Regions from separate parts of the Kocuria sp. SL71 genome, predicted to be linked through region 1. Evidence: predicted binding sites of a transcription regulator. Region 1 holds the regulator's gene; the other holds the start of a gene.
What was found. Region 1 encodes HrcA, which represses chaperone genes, less so after heat shock. Its sites were predicted from a motif close to TTNGCACTCGNNNNNNNCGAGTGCNAA; they were not measured.
Positions count from the first base shown of each region.

Region 1 (7,760 bases):
TCCCGGGTCGCGGGCGGGCGCAGCGCGCTGGAGAACCGCTCGGCGCACAACCTCGCCTACTGGCACAACCAGGACTGGTGGGGCGTCGGCCCCGGCGCCCACAGCCACGTGGGCGGCGTGCGCTGGTGGAACCGCAAGCACCCCATGCCGTACGCGCAGACGGTGCGCAGGGGCCTCTCTCCCGCCGTGGGCCGCGAGCAGCTCGACGACGACACCCGGTACATGGAGCGCGTGATGCTCGAATCCCGCATCGCAGACGGCATGCCGCTCACGGCGCTGCGTCCGGAGGGGCGCGAGCAGATCGCGGGGCTGGTGGCGGAGGAGCTGATCGACGGCCGCAGCGCGCTGCAGGGCCGGCTCGTGCTCGCGCTGCGCGGCCGCCTGCTCGGGGACGCCGTGGTGCGGCGGCTGCTCGTCGACTGAGCCGCAGGGCTCTCGGACCCGTCGGAACGGCCGGTCCACGGCCGGGCAGACCTGCGGCTGACATGCAGAAGGCCCCGCCGAAGCGGGGCCCTCTGCGCGTGCCGTGGGGCGTCCGGGTCAGTTCTGCGCGCCGGCACCCGGCTCGGGGGCATCAGCGGTGCGGCCGCTGGGGGTGACGACCTGGCCCTGGGCTGTGACCGGACCGGAGGTCTCGCGCTCCCGGCGGCGCTCCTGGCGTCGGCTCGCCAGGGCGTCGTAGAGGTACCAGTTGAGGCGGTAGCGGTACGGACGCCCGGAGTTGGCGGAGACGGCTGCGGCGACCGAAGAGATGGCGAGGATCAGCCAGGCTGCGGCGGCCAGGATGGCGAAGATCCAGCCGACCCACGGGATGAAGGCCAGCAGCGCGCCGGCGATCACCACGAGGGTGGGCAGCAGCGTGAAGTTGGCGGCCTCCAGGGACTCCTGCTCGGTGAAGCGGGCGCGGCCCCTGGCCCAGCGGTGGATGCTCATGCTGGGCACGCATCCGACCACTCCGAGCATGTGCGTCAGTGTGGCCAGCTGCTGATCGTCCGAGACGGAGACCGGACCGGGCTGGGCGCTGAGCCCCTCGTACTCGTTCGGCGCGAGGGCCGCCTGGTCGTCGGATCCGGGGTCGGCCGGCTCGGCACCGGAGTCGCTGAGTCGCTGGGGGCTGCTGCTGGAGACGGCCACTGTCCACCTTCGAGGTCGTGTGACCGGCAGGGCCGGTCGAGCGGGCGCCGCAGGTCCCCTGGGGGTCGGGGAGGCGCTCGGGTCCTGCACAGTCTAGCCGCTGACGGCCTCCGAGGGCTTCGTGGGAGGCCCCGTGTGACGGGTTGCTCAGGCGCTGCCGGGGACCGTGACGAAGTCGATGAGCTCCTCGACGCGCCCGAGCAGCGCCGGCTCCAGATCGGCGTAGGTGTCCACGCGGGAGAGGATCGAGCTCCAGGCCCGTCCGATGTCCTCGGGGGTCTCGTGCGGCCAGCCCAGTCCGCGGCAGATCCCGGTCTTCCAATCGATCCCGCGCGGCACCTCGGGCCAGGCGCGGATGCCCATGGCGCTGGGCTTCACGGCCTGCCAGATGTCGATGTACGGGTGGCCCAGCACCGCCACGTTGCCGGGGGCGGACGGCACCCGCATGGCCTCCTCGGCGATCCGGGACTCCTTGGAGCCTGCGACCAGGTGATCGACCAGGATGCCCAGGCGCCGCGACGGCCCGGGGGAGAACTCCGCGACGGCCGCGGCCAGATCGTCCACGCCGTGCAGCGGCTCGACCACGATGCCCTCGACCGCCAGGTCGTGGCCCCAGACCTTCGCGACCAGCTCGGCGTCGTGCTTGCCCTCGACCCAAATGCGGGAGGCCTGGGCCGTGCGGGCGCGGAAGCCCTCCACCTCGACCGACCCGGAGCGGGTGCGCGCGGGAGCCTTGGGGCGCTGCGGCGCTGAGGCTCGGCAGCGATCACGGGCTCGCCCTCGAAGAGGAAGCCGGGCCCCAGGGGGAAGCTGCGGATCCTGCCCCGACGGTCCTCGAGGCTGAGCACGCGCATGCCGCCTATCGTCTCCAGACGCACCACGGCCCCGACCCAGCCGGTCTCGAACTGCTCGAGGACCATGCCGCGGGCCACCGGCAGCTGACGCGGCTCGGGCGGGCGGTTCGAGGCGGACAGGTCGCTGAGGGAGCGCGGTCCCCAGGACGAAGGGGGCATGGCGGCCTCCAGATCGACGGACGTGGTGGTGCGGCGCGCCGGAGGGGGCGCCTCCGGGCGGATCAGCGGCGAGCGTACCAATGCCCCGGTGCGAGCGCGGAGGCGTGAGCCCGCCTACACTGGCTTAGCAGTGTGCGCCCCCGAGTGCCAGAATGGTCCTCCGAGCGAGCACGCACAGCGCAGGAAGGAGCGGAACATGGATCACCCCCGGCGGCTGCAGGTCCTGCAGGCCATCGTGGAGGACTATGTCCACTCCCGGGAGCCGGTGGGCTCCCAGGCCCTCGTCGAGCGCCACGCCCTCGGCGTGTCCTCGGCGACCGTGCGCAACGACATGGGCGTGCTGGAGGAGGAGGGCCTGATCATGGCCCCCCACACCTCCTCGGGTCGGATCCCCACGGCCAAGGGGTATCGCGAGTTCGTCGACCGGATCGCGGCGGTCCAGCCGCTGACCCCGGCCCGGCGCCGCGCGATCCAGACCCTGCTCGAGGGCGCCGACGGCATCGACGACGTCATGGAGCGCACGGTGCGCCTGCTCTCGCAGCTCACCCACCAGGTGGCGGTCGTGCAGTACCCGTCGGTGAGCTCGGCCGTGCTGCGGCACCTGGAGCTGGTGCGCATGGACGAGCACCAGGTCCTGCTGGTCGTGATCCCCACCGACGGCCGGGTCTCCCAGCGGATGCTGCGCATGCCCGAGCCGGTGGCCGAGTCCGTCGTCCTGGATGCCCGGGCGAGGCTGCTGGGCGCGGTCGTCGGGCATCCACTGGACGGAGCCGGTGCGGCCGTGATGGCCGCGGCCCAGCAGGCGCCCCCGGCCGAGCAGCCCCTGCTGGAGGCGGCGGCCGCGGCCGTGGCCGCCGTGCTGGACAGCGCGTCCGGGCAGCGCATGCTGCTGGCAGGCACCGCGAACCTGGCCCAGTCCACCGACGACTTCCGCCGCAGCATCGGCCCCGTGCTGGAGGCGCTCGAAGAGCAGGTCACCCTCCTGCAGCTGCTCTCGGAGATGGAGCAGGACGAGCGCGGGGTGGCCGTGCGCATCGGCGCGGAGGACTCCTCGGACCCGCTGGTCGAGACCGCTGTCGTGGCCACCGGATACGGTCCGCAGCGCAGGGCCAAGCTCGGCGTGCTGGGACCCACCCGCATGGACTACCCGCAGACCATGGCGGCGGTGCGCGCCGTGGCCAGCTACCTCTCGCGCTCGCTGCCCAGCTGAGCCGCACCGAACAGACTCGCGCTCTCCTTGAGCCCGGCCATGCGCCCGGCGAGGGGCGCGCAGACCACGAATCCCAGAGATGACGAGGACGGAACGACCTGTGAGCGATCACTACGAGACCCTGGGCGTGTCCCGGGACGCCTCCGCCGAGGAGATCAAGCGCGCCTACCGCAAGAAGGCCCGTCAGCTGCACCCGGACGTCAACCCGTCGCCGGATGCCGCCGATGAGTTCAAGCGCGTCTCCCACGCCAACGACGTCCTCTCCGACCCGGAGAAGCGGCGCATCTACGACGCCACCGGCAATGAGAACGGCGAGTCCGGCTTCGGCGGAGGCGGCTTCGGCGGCGGCGGCGGGTTCGGGGGCTTCGGCGACATCTTCGACGCCTTCTTCCAGGGCGGCGGAGCCCAGGGCCCCAAGTCCCGCACGCGCCAGGGCCAGGACGCTCTGATCACCGTGGACGTCTCCCTGCAGGAGGCCGTCTTCGGCACCCAGAAGCGGATCACGGTGGACACCGCGGTCGTGTGCCCCGAGTGCCAGGGCACCTGCTGCCAGCCGGGCACCCACCCCGAGCAGTGCACCGACTGCGGCGGCCAGGGCCAGGTCCGCCAGCCCATCCGCTCGCCCCTGGGCACCGTGATGACCGTGGCCGAGTGCCCCACCTGCCGCGGCTACGGCGATGTCATCAAGTCCCCGTGCCAGGAGTGCTACGGCCACGGGCGCGTGCGCGACAAGCGCCCGCTGAACGTCAAGATCCCCGCCGGCGTGCGCAGCGGAGTGCGCATCCGCCTGTCGGGGCAGGGCGAGGCCGGCGTGGCCGGCGGCCCCAGCGGCGACCTGTACGTGGAGACCAAGGTCACCCAGGACCCCACGTTCACCCGCGACGGCGACGACCTGCACGTCACCGTGCGGATCCCCATGACCTCGGCCGCGCTGGGCACCACCCTCAAGCTCGACACCTTCGACGGCCCCCAGGAGATCTCGATCCCCGCAGGCACCCAGTCGGGTCAGACCCGCCGGGTCGAGGGCCTGGGCTCCACCCGCCTGCGCAGCCAGAGCGGGGAGCGCGGCGATCTGGTGGTGCACCTGGAGGTCGAGACCCCCGAGGACCTCACCGGCGAGCAGCGCGAGCTGCTCACCCGGCTGGCCTCCCTGCGCGGCGAGGAGCAGCACACCGGAACCGCCGTGAGCCGCACGCAGGAGCGCGGGGGCGGCGGCGGGTTCTTCTCGCGGCTGCGCGACCGCTTCGCGGATCAGTGAGGCGCCGGACATGACCACGCTGCCCGTCTTCCTCGCCAAGACCGAGCTGCTCGGCGCCGGCACGGGGGAGCAGATCGTGCTCAGCGGCCCTGAGGCCCGCCACGCCGCCACCGTGCGGCGCCTGAGCACCGGCGAGCGGCTCGAGCTCGTCGACGGCCGCGGGCTGCGGGTCACCGGCAGCGTCGTGAGCGCCGCTGGCGACCGGATCGAGCTGCGCGTCGAGGACTCCGTGCAGGAGCCGGCGCGCAGCCCCGAGCTGGTCCTCGTGCAGGCCCTGGCCAAGGGCGACCGTGATCTGCAGGCCGTCGAGTCCTGCACCGAGCTCGGCGTCGAGGCCGTGATCCCGTGGCAGGCCGAGCGCTCGATCGCCAAGCTGCGCCCCGAGCGCCAGGCCAAGCAGCTGGCCAAGTGGGAGTCCGCCCTGACTTCGGCGGCCAAGCAGTCCCGACGGGCTCGCTGGCCGCAGCTGCGCGAGCCGGTCACGAGCTTCTCGCTGGCCCGGCTCATCGAGGAGGCGCCGGGCACCCGCTGGCTGGTCCTGCACGAGAGCGCGCAGCAGCGTCTCACCGAGCTGCTTCCGGAGCTGGCGTCCCACGAGGACCTGGAGGGGATCGGGCTGATCGTGGGCCCGGAGGGCGGCGTCTCGGACGCGGAGCTCGAGCGCTTCGTGCAGGCCGGGGCTCAGCCGATGCTGCTGGGCCCGGAGGTCCTGCGCTCCTCCACGGCAGGGGCCGCTGCCGTGGCCGTGCTGTCCTGCGCTCTCGGGCGCTGGTGAGCATCCACGGCGGCACAGCCGCCCGCCGGCGCGTCGCACCGGCGCGATAGCATGGGCCCTCGAACCGCACCTCGGCCTGCACCAGCTGCAGCCTCCCGTGCGGAGCAGACCACGCGCAGCGCAACGGAAGGCGGCAGCGGCCACACGGCCCTCACCATGGATCACAGCACCCTCTCGGACACCGAAGCGGACCCGCAGCGTCCCGTCGGGGCACCCGCGCAGGACGCGTCCCCGGAGCAGGAGCGCGTGCGGCGCACCGTCGTCTTCCACGACCGCGAGACCATGGTGCGCAGCATCGGCCAGGCCGATTCCGCGCTGACCCAGATCGAGCTGGCCCGTCCGGGCACCCATCTGCGCGCCCACGACCTCACCGTCTCGGTCGACGGCCGCGCGGAGGACGTCGCCGTCGTCGTCGCGCTGCTCGAGGAGATCCGAGCCCTGGCCTCCCAGGGGACGCTCGTCACCCCGCAGGTGATCGCGCAGCTGATGGGCATCCTGGGCAGGGATGCGGCGGCACGGCCCTCGAGCGCTCTGAACCAGGACATCCTCAGCTCGCGCGGGCGCACCATCCGCCCCAAGACGATCAACCAGAAGCTCTACGTGGACGCCATCGACGACCACACCGTGACCTTCGGCATCGGCCCGGCCGGCACAGGCAAGACGTACCTGGCCATGGCCAAGGCGGTGCAGGCGCTGCAGCGCAAGGAGGTCTCGCGGCTGATCCTCACGCGTCCCGCGGTCGAGGCCGGCGAGCGGCTGGGCTTCCTGCCCGGCTCCCTCAACGAGAAGATCGACCCCTACCTGCGGCCGCTCTTCGATGCCCTGCACGAGATGCTCGACCCGGACGCGATTCCCAAGCTCATGGAGGCCGGGACCATCGAGGTGGCCCCGCTGGCCTACATGCGCGGGCGCACGCTCAACGACTCCTTCATCATCCTCGACGAGGCCCAGAACACCACGCCCGAGCAGATGAAGATGTTCCTCACCCGCCTGGGCTTCGGCTCCAAGATCGTGGTCACCGGCGACATCACCCAGGTGGACCTGCCCGGCGGCACGTCCTCGGGCCTGCGCCAGGTCGAGCACATCCTCCACGGCGTCGAGGACATCGCCTTCCCTGAGCTGACCAGCGACGATGTCGTGCGCCACGAGCTGGTGGGGCGGATCGTCGATGCCTACGAGGTCTTCGGCGTGACCAACCGCCGGCGCCAGGAGCGCCGCGAGCGCAAGGACGCCCGTCGTGAGGCCGCAGCCCAGCGCGGGACGTCGCAGGACGCACAGGAGCAGCAGGGGGAGGGCGCATGAGCGTCGAGTTCGACATCCGCCCGCTGCCGGAGGACGCCACGGCCGCCGATCGCGCCAGCTGGGAGGCGTACGTCCCGGCGCGGCAGCGGGAGCTGGTCGAGCACTGCTTCCGCGAGCTGCACCTGTCGAAGTCCGTCGAGCTGTCGATCGCCGTGGTCGACGAGGACGAGATGTCCGAGCTGCACGTGCAGTGGATGGATCTTCCCGGGCCCACCGACGTCCTGTCCTTCCCCATGGACGAGCTGCGCGCCGGCACCGCCCAGGAGCCGACCGAGGGCGTGCTCGGGGACATCGTGCTGTGCCCGCCGGTGGCCGCCAGGCAGGCCGCCGAGGCCGGGCACAGCACCGAGGACGAGTTCGCCCTGCTGACCGTGCACGGCATCCTGCACCTGCTCGGCCACGACCATGCCGAGGACGACGAGCGCACGACCATGTTCGCCCTGCAGCGACAGCTGCTCAGCGGCTTCCTGGGCCGGCAGGCCCCCGCCGAGACCATCCGCTGAACCGCCGCCGAGCGCACCGCAGCGGCCATCCCGTCCTCACCACGACACCTGAGAGCAGCACCTGAAGATGAGCGAGACAACCCGGACCGGCGGCCCCGCGCAGTGGGATGATCCCGCACAGACGCGCGCGGGCTTCGCCGTCTTCGTGGGACGGCCCAACGTCGGCAAGTCCACGCTGACCAATGCGCTGGTCGGCGAGAAGATCGCGATCACGTCCAACCGCCCGCAGACCACGCGCCACACCATCCGCGGGATCGTGCACCGGGACAGCGGCCAGCTCGTGCTCGTCGACACGCCGGGGGTCCACCGCCCGCGCACGCTGCTGGGGGAGCGGCTCAACGAGCTCGTGAGCGAGACCCTCAGCGAGGTCGACGTCCTGGGCATCTGCATCCCGGCGGACGAGAAGATCGGCCCCGGCGACCGCTTCATCGCCCAGCAGCTTGCCAGTGCTGGGCGCAAGCCGATCGTCGCGATCATCACCAAGGCGGACAAGGTCGATCGCGGGGAGCTCGCCGAGCAGCTCATGGCCGTGGAGGCCATGGGTCGCGAGGTGCTCACCGCGGAG
Region 1 covers NZ_JAPPRE010000001.1:839,225-846,984, forward strand. The annotation lists gene hemW (radical SAM family heme chaperone HemW) at 1-423, shown strand, start outside; gene OVA15_RS03890 (DUF4870 domain-containing protein) at 541-1,134, opposite strand; partial or broken gene OVA15_RS03895 (DUF3097 domain-containing protein) at 1,282-2,147, opposite strand; gene hrcA (heat-inducible transcriptional repressor HrcA) at 2,344-3,357, shown strand; gene dnaJ (molecular chaperone DnaJ) at 3,458-4,615, shown strand; gene OVA15_RS03910 (16S rRNA (uracil(1498)-N(3))-methyltransferase) at 4,626-5,390, shown strand; gene OVA15_RS03915 (PhoH family protein) at 5,673-6,692, shown strand; gene ybeY (rRNA maturation RNase YbeY) at 6,689-7,195, shown strand; gene OVA15_RS03925 (GTPase Era) at 7,263-7,760, shown strand, end outside.

Region 2 (7,760 bases), 840 kb from region 1:
GGCCTGCTCGAGGCCGTCCTGGGTGAAGAGCATGTGCTGGGCGAACTCGCCGAACTTGGCGGCCGCGGCGGTGCGCAGCCGCGACTGGGTCATGGCAGCGGAGATCAGCTCGGGGGCGAACCCCTCGGCGCGCAGCCGCGAGATCTGCTGGAGGGCCTCGTCCTCCCGATAGGGGCCCAGCCCGTCGAGCAGCCGCATGCCCTCGGGGGTGAGCAGCGCGGCCAGGGACTCGGCGGCGGTCTCGGGGGAGGGGGTCTCTTCCACGTCCTCGACCCTAGCCTCTGAGCGGACGGTGATCGACGGACCTGCGCGGCGACGCGAGGATCAGTAGCAGGAGGCGAGCCGGCCGTTGGGGCCATCGATCACGGTGATGGGGGTGTCGAAGACCTCGGTGAGCACCTCGTCCGTCAGGATCTCCTGCGGCGTGCCGAAGCGTGCGATCTGCCCGTCCTTCACCGCACAGATGTGATCGGCGTAGTGCCCGGCGAAGTTGATGTCGTGCAGCACGATGATGATCGTTCGGCCGAGCTCACGGCAGGCGGAGCGCAGGAACTGCATCATCTGCACCGAGTGCTTCATATCGAGGTTGTTCAGCGGCTCGTCCAGCAGCACGTGATCCGTCTCCTGGGCCAGGACCATGGCCACGTAGGCGCGCTGGCGCTGGCCGCCCGAGAGCTCGTCCAGGTACCGGTTCTGCAGCTCGGTGAGGTGCAGGAAGTCCAGGTACTTCGAGATGATCCGCTCGTCCTCCACGTTCAGCCGTCCCCCGGAGTAGGGGAAGCGCCCGAAGCCCACGAGCTGGCGCACCGTCAGGCGGGTGACGTAGTGGTTCTCCTGCCGCAGGATCGACAGGATCTTGGCCAGGTCCTTGGACTTCGTCCTGGCGACGTCCATCTCCGCCACCCTGATGACCCCCTCGTCGAGGGACAGCAGGCGTCCGATCATGGTCAGCAGCGTCGACTTGCCGGCGCCGTTGGGCCCCACCAGCGCGGTCATGCCGCCGGTGGGGATCTCGAGGTCGACCGGGCCGATGCGGACCTCGTCGGTGTAGTGCTTGCGGACAGTGTTCAGGGTGATCACAGGCGTCCCTTTCGCAGGATGACGTACAGGAAGACGGAGCCGCCCACGAGCTCGATGATGATCCCCACGACGCCCTGGGCGTAGAAGACGTGGTGCATCAGGAAGTAGGCCCCGGAGAGCACCACGAAGCCGATGAGCATGGCGACCGGGAAGATCCGTCGGTGGTCGTAGGTGTCGGCGAACTGGTAGGCCAGCGTGGCCACCAGGAAGCCCAGGAAGGTCAGCGGGCCCACCAGGGCGGTGGAGACGGCCATGAGGATCGAGATCAGGAACAGGATCCGGATGGTCTCCCAGCGGTGGTTCAGCCCCAGGTTGTTCGCGACGTCGGCGCCCATGGCCACGACGTTCAGCCGCCGGGCCGACAGCCACAGCGCCAGCCCCGCGGCCAGGCACAGGGGGATCGCGATCGGCAGGAGGCTCGCATCCGCGTTGGACACGGAGCCGAAGAGCCGGGCGTTGAGGACGTCGAACTCGCTGGGGGTCAGCAGACGCTGCATGAAGGTCGACACCGAGCCCAGGCCGCCGCCGATGATGATGCCGACCAGCAGCATGACGTGCATGCTGCCCCGGCGTCCGGCGAGCAGCCAGGTGTACAGGGCGGTGGCCAGCAGGACCATCAGGCTCACCTGGACCACGAACTGGGTCATGCCGCTGAAGGCCACCAGACTGGCGGCTCCGGCGAAGTAGACCACGCCCGTCTGGATCGCCACGTACAGGGACTCGAAGCCCATGATCGACGGAGTGATGATCCTGTTGTTGGTGGCGGTCTGGAAGCTCACGGTGGCCATGGCCTGGCAGAACGCCACCACGCCCATCACGATCACATTGGTCAGCCGCAGCTCGGCGATGCGCCAGAACCCCGGCGTGCCGAACGGCAGCGGGTTGTCCCAGGCCAGCAGACCGCCGGCGAAGAGCACGGACAGCGCGAGCAGCACCACGACCACGATGACGTAGCGCCGGCGGGCGGCGGGGGTCGCGAAGGCCCCGGCGCTCGAGCGCTGGGCCTTGGCGGTCGTGGGTCTGGCGACTGTCATCCGGGGGTCCTCCATCAGGCGCTGCGGCGCTGGCGCAGCAGCAGGGCGACGAACACGACGGCTCCGACGATGCCGAGGATCACGGAGACGGGGATCTCGAACGGGGCGATCAGCGTGCGCCCCAGCAGATCGCACACGGTGACGATCGCGATGCCCAGCAGGCAGACCCAGGGAAGGTTGGAGCGCAGGTCGTCGCCGCGGATCATCGAGACGATGTTGGGCACGATCAGCCCCAGGAACGGCAGATTGCCGACCACGACGGTCACCACCCCGGTGGCGATCGCGATCAGGATCGTGCCGAAGAGGATGATCCGGCTGTAGTTCAGCCCGATGCTCGTGGCGATGTCCTCGCCCAGCCCGGCGGCCGTGAGCCTGTCGGCCACGATGAACACCACGACCACGACGGCCGCCACGATCCACAGGACCTCGTACTGCCCGCGCAGCACCGAGGTGAAGCTGCCGGCGAACCACACGCCGAGGTTCTGCAGCATGTCGGTCTGCAGCGCCAGGAAGGTCGAGACGGAGCCGACCACGGCGCCGAGCATGATGCCGACGATGGGCACGATCAGCGACGAGCGCAGGGACACCCGGCGCAGGAAGAGGAAGAAGACCATCGTGCCGATGAAGGCGAAGAGGATGGCGGTTCCCATGCGCGTCATGAGCGTGGCAGACGGGAAGACGATCATGGCGGTGAGCAGGCCCAGCCCCGCCCATTCGGTCGTGCCGGTGGTCGTGGGCTCCACGAAGCGGTTCTGCGTCAGCAGCTGCATGACCAGCCCGGACATGGACATGGCCGCCCCGGCCAGCACGAGGGCGATCGTGCGGGGAAGGCGGGTGATGCCGAGCATCTCAGCGCCGCCCTCCGAGCCGAGGTCGTAGACCCCCGTGAACAGGGACAGGACCAGCAGCCCTGCGACCGCTGCGGTCGCCAGCCACAGCTTCCAGTCGAGCAGGGCTGCGGCGAGCCCGGATCGTCGGGTGCTCGCCTCGGCGCCGGTGCGGGCTTCGGTCATCGGGGTCCCCTCAGCATGGTCGGGCGGTGCGGAGGCATGCGCCTCGTCCCGGGAGGCCGGGCACGAGGCGCATGCCTCAGCGGCGGCACCTGCATCGGGCCTCGACGCCGGTGCCGCCGCTGACAGATCAGCAGGTCAGCTGCTCGTGGACTCGAAGGCGTCGGCCAGGCCGTTGAAGATCTCGGTGTAGGTCTGGATGCCCTCGTTGGTGTAGGTGTCCGCCGGAGCGTAGTAGATGTTTCCCTCCTTCACGGCGGTCACGTCCTGCAGCGCCTCGGACCGCTCGATGACCTCGGCGGCGGGGGTGGCGCCCTCCTCCGAGCTCACGCCGGCGTCGCGGTCCAGGACCACGATCCAGTCCGGGTCGGAGTCGGCGATGGCCTCGACGGAGATGTCGTCGCCCTGGTGGTCGTCCGAGGCGCCTTCGACCTCGAGGGCCGGGGTGAAGCCGAACTCGTCGAACAGCGGCCCGAAGGTGCGTCCCACGCCCGGGGCGATATAGCCGATCTCGCCGCCGGAGACGTTGACGGCCATGACGGTGTCGCCCTCCTGATAGGAGTCGGACACGCGCTGGGCGGCATCGTCCAGGCCGCCGTTGAGCGAGTCGGCCTCCGAGGTCTTGTCGAAGATCTCGCCGATGGCCGAGGTCTGGCGCTTGAGCTCCTCGAAGAAGTCCTCGCCCTCGCGGGGCTCGAACTCCACGATCGCGGCATCCGGGACGAGCTCGGCGATCTGATCGTGGTAGTCGCCGAAGCGCTGGCCGTTGACCACCAGGCTGGGCTCCACGCCGGCGATGGCCTCGAGGTCCGGCTCGCGGTGATTGCCGATGTCGACGACGTCATCGCCCTGCCAGCACTCGACCGTCTCCGGCAGCAGGGGCTTGGGCGCCGCGGCCAGCTCGACGTCCCACTCGCACAGGGTCTCGAACGTGCGGTTGTCGGTGGCGACCACGTTCTGCGGCGGCAGCGCGACGGTCTCGGTGCCGAAGTTGTCCTCGACCTCGATGCTGTCGGTCTCCCCGGAGCTGCTCTGGCTGTCCGAGTCGCCGGAGCCGCCGCAGGCGGTGAGTCCGAGGGCCAGGGCCAGGGGCAGGGCGGCCAGTGCGGCGCCGGAGCGGTGGCTGGGTGCAGGCATGGGAGCATCCTCTTGTCTGTCGACGACGTGGTGGCCGGGCAAGGTGAGCCTCACCTTGACTAGGTCAGGGTTACCTTACTGGTGACCTTAAAGGATTCTCCCAGCTGTTGCCAGGGCTTTCCTCGGAGTCCGCGGGCCGGCCGGGAGTCGTTCCGGGGCATTCGTTCCCCCGCGGTGCGCAGCTGGCACTCGCCTTGACCGACTGCCAGCGCCGTCTCTAAGGTGGCTTTAGCACTCGCCCTCGGGGGGTGCTAAGGGATTCGGGCCGATCGGCACCGCGACGACGGTTGGCAGATCCTCTGGCGCACCAGCACCGGGGTCCTCGCAGCAGCGGGGAGCAGCACCTCGGCGGGGCGCCGTGACAGCTTCAGCAACACTTCGAATCCATGAGAGAAGGAGACATCGTGTCGATCTCCATCAAGCCGCTTGAAGACCGCATCGTCGTCCAGGTCGTCGAGGCCGAGCAGACCACCGCCTCCGGCCTGGTCATCCCGGACACCGCCAAGGAGAAGCCCCAGGAGGGCAAGGTCATGGCCGTGGGCCCGGGCCGCGTCGACGACTCCGGCAACCGCATCCCGGTCGACGTCAAGGAGGGCGATCTCGTGATCTTCTCCAAGTACGGCGGCACCGAGGTCAAGTACAACGGCGAGGAGTTCCTCGTCCTGCCGGCGCGCGACGTGCTGGCCGTCGTCGAGAAGTGAGCCTGACGACCCCCTGATCACCTCAGGCGGTCCGAGCAGAGGGCGCCCGCCGCGTGCCCCGCGGTTGCGCGGGTCCGCATGGCCGGCGCCCTCTCTCGTCGATCAAGACCCCAGTCATCCCGACGGGCCCGCGCCCGTCGATCCCGAAGGAGAATCCGGCCCATGGCCAAGCAGCTGCTCTTCCGCGAGGACGCACGCAATCAGTTGAAGGAGGGTGTCGACCGCCTGGCCGACACCGTCAAGGTCACCCTCGGCCCGCGCGGCCGCAACGTGGTCCTGGACAAGAAGTGGGGCGCCCCCGTCATCACCAATGACGGCGTGACGATCGCCCGAGAGGTCGAGCTGGACGACCCCTACCAGAACCTGGGCGCCCAGCTCGCTAAGGAGGTCGCGACCAAGACCAACGACGTCGCCGGCGACGGCACCACGACCGCCACCGTCCTGGCGCAGGCGCTCGTGGAGGAGGGCCTGCGCAACGTGGCCGCCGGCGCCGCCCCGGGCCAGATCAAGAAGGGCATCGAGGTCGCCGTCCAGGCGGTCGCCGATCGCCTGCTCGAGGACGCCCGCGAGGTCTCCGGCGACGAGGTCGCCAAGGTCGCTGCGATCTCCTCGCAGTCCGAGGAGATCGGCGAGCTGATCTCCCGGGCCTTCGAGGTCGTGGGCAAGGACGGCGTGATCACCATCGAGGACGGCTCCTCCACGGAGATCGAGCTCGAGGTCACCGAGGGCATGCAGTTCGACAAGGGATACCTGTCGCCGTCGTTCGTCAAGGACGCCGAGCGCCAGGAGGCCGTCATGTCCGACGGCCTGATCCTGCTCTACCAGGGCAAGATTTCCTCGGCGCAGGAGCTCATGCCGGTGCTCGAGAAGGTCGTGCAGACCAAGAAGCCGCTGACGATCATCGCCGAGGACGTCGAGGGCGAAGCCCTGTCCACGCTGGTCGTCAACAAGCTGCGCGGCACCCTGGACGTCGTGGCCCTGAAGGCCCCGGGCTTCGGCGACCGCCGCAAGGCGATCATGGAGGATCTGGCGGTTCTCACCGGCGGCACCGTGGTGACCTCCGAGCTGGGCATCGCCCTGGACCAGGTCTCCCTGGAGCAGCTGGGCTCCGCCCGCACGGTCACCGTGACCAAGAACGAGACCACGATCATCGACGGCGGCGGCACCGCCGAGGCGATCTCCGAGCGCGTGGACTACATCCGCGGCCAGGTCGAGCGCACCGATTCCGAGTGGGACCGCGAGAAGCTGCAGGAGCGCCTGGCGCGCCTGGCCGGCGGCGTGTCCGTCATCAAGGTCGGCGCGGCCACCGAGGTCGAGGCCAAGGAGCGCAAGCACCGCATCGAGGACGCCGTCTCCTCGACCCGCGCGGCCCTCGAGCAGGGCATCGTGGGCGGCGGCGGCTCGGCGCTGGTCCACGCCTCCGCGGCGATCGACGACGTCAAGGCCCAGCTCGACGGCGACGCTGCCGTGGCCGCGGACATCGTGCGCCGCGCCCTGCGCCAGCCGCTGCGCTGGATCGCGCAGAACGCCGGCCAGGACGGCTGGGTCGTGGTCTCGCGCGTAGAGCAGATGGAGCTCGGGCACGGCTACGACGCCAAGGCCGATCAGTACACCGATCTGCTGGCGGCGGGCATCATCGATCCCGTCAAGGTGACCCGCTCTGCGCTGCAGAACGCGGCCTCGATCGCGGCCCTGGTGCTGACCACCGAGACCTTGGTCACCGACAAGCCCGCGGAGGACGATCAGGACGGCCACGGCCACCAGCACTGATCCGGAAGCTGCGGCGCTGACAGCGGCCGCAGCAGGCCGAGGACAGGCCCGGCTCCCGTCGCACTCGCGGCGGGAGCCGGGCCTTCTGCGCACCTCGGACGATGCCGCGGGCGGGCAGCCTGCGCTGGTAGGTTAACGCCCGTACTTCCCCCGGAGGCTGCGCAGGCATGCAGGCTTCCGCATGACCCGCTGCCGTGGCCGCAGCACGGAGGAGAGGCATGTCCGAGCAGCAGGAGACAGGCGGCACCGCGGACGACGCCCGCCGCCGGGAATCCGTGGCCAGGTACTCCGGCTTCCGCCCGGAGATCCAGGGGCTGCGCGCCGTCGCCGTGATCATGGTCGTGCTCTACCACGTCTTCCTCGGGCGGGTCTCGGGCGGCGTGGACATCTTCCTGCTGATCTCGGCGTTCTTCATGACGCTGTCGTTCGTGCGCAAGCTCGAGGGCGGGCGCCCGCTGCGGATCGGACGCTACTGGCTGCACACCTTCAAGCGGCTGCTGCCGCTGGCGGTGCTCACGGTGCTGGGCACCCTGGTGCTGGTCGCTCTGTTCTTCCCGGCCTACCGTGTCGAGGAGGCCCTGCGTCAGGCAGCGGCGGCCCTGACCTACACCGAGAACTGGGTCCTGGCTCTCACCTCGGTGGACTACTACGCCGCCGACCGCTCCACGGCCAGCCCGTTCCAGCACTTCTGGTCCCTGTCCGTCCAGGGCCAGGTCTTCCTGCTGTGGCCGCTGCTGTTCGGACTGACCTGGCTGCTGACCCGCGGCCGGTCCCGCCTGCGGCCCGTGCCTGTGCTCGCGGTGCTGTTCAGCGCCATCTTCGCCGCCTCGCTCGTGTTCTCGATCGTCACGACCGCCACCCAGCAGGAGTTCGCCTACTTCGACACCCGAACCCGGCTGTGGGAGTTCGCCCTGGGCTCGCTGCTGGCCTTGGCGCTGCCCTTCATCCGACTCCCGCGGTGGCTGCGCGTGGTGCTGGGGTGGGTGGGGTTCGTCTCGATGGTGCTGGTGGGCCTGCTGGTCGATGTG
Region 2 covers NZ_JAPPRE010000001.1:1,679,406-1,687,165, reverse strand. The annotation lists gene OVA15_RS07530 (class I SAM-dependent methyltransferase) at 1-264, opposite strand, end outside; gene OVA15_RS07525 (iron ABC transporter ATP-binding protein) at 325-1,080, opposite strand; gene OVA15_RS07520 (iron chelate uptake ABC transporter family permease subunit) at 1,077-2,114, opposite strand; gene OVA15_RS07515 (ABC transporter permease) at 2,129-3,127, opposite strand; gene OVA15_RS07510 (siderophore ABC transporter substrate-binding protein) at 3,263-4,261, opposite strand; gene groES (co-chaperone GroES) at 4,666-4,962, shown strand; gene groL (chaperonin GroEL) at 5,125-6,732, shown strand; gene OVA15_RS07495 (acyltransferase family protein) at 6,951-7,760, shown strand, end outside.
Region 2: a site for HrcA is predicted at 4,444-4,470, ahead of groES (co-chaperone GroES). Genes of this name have one in related genera too.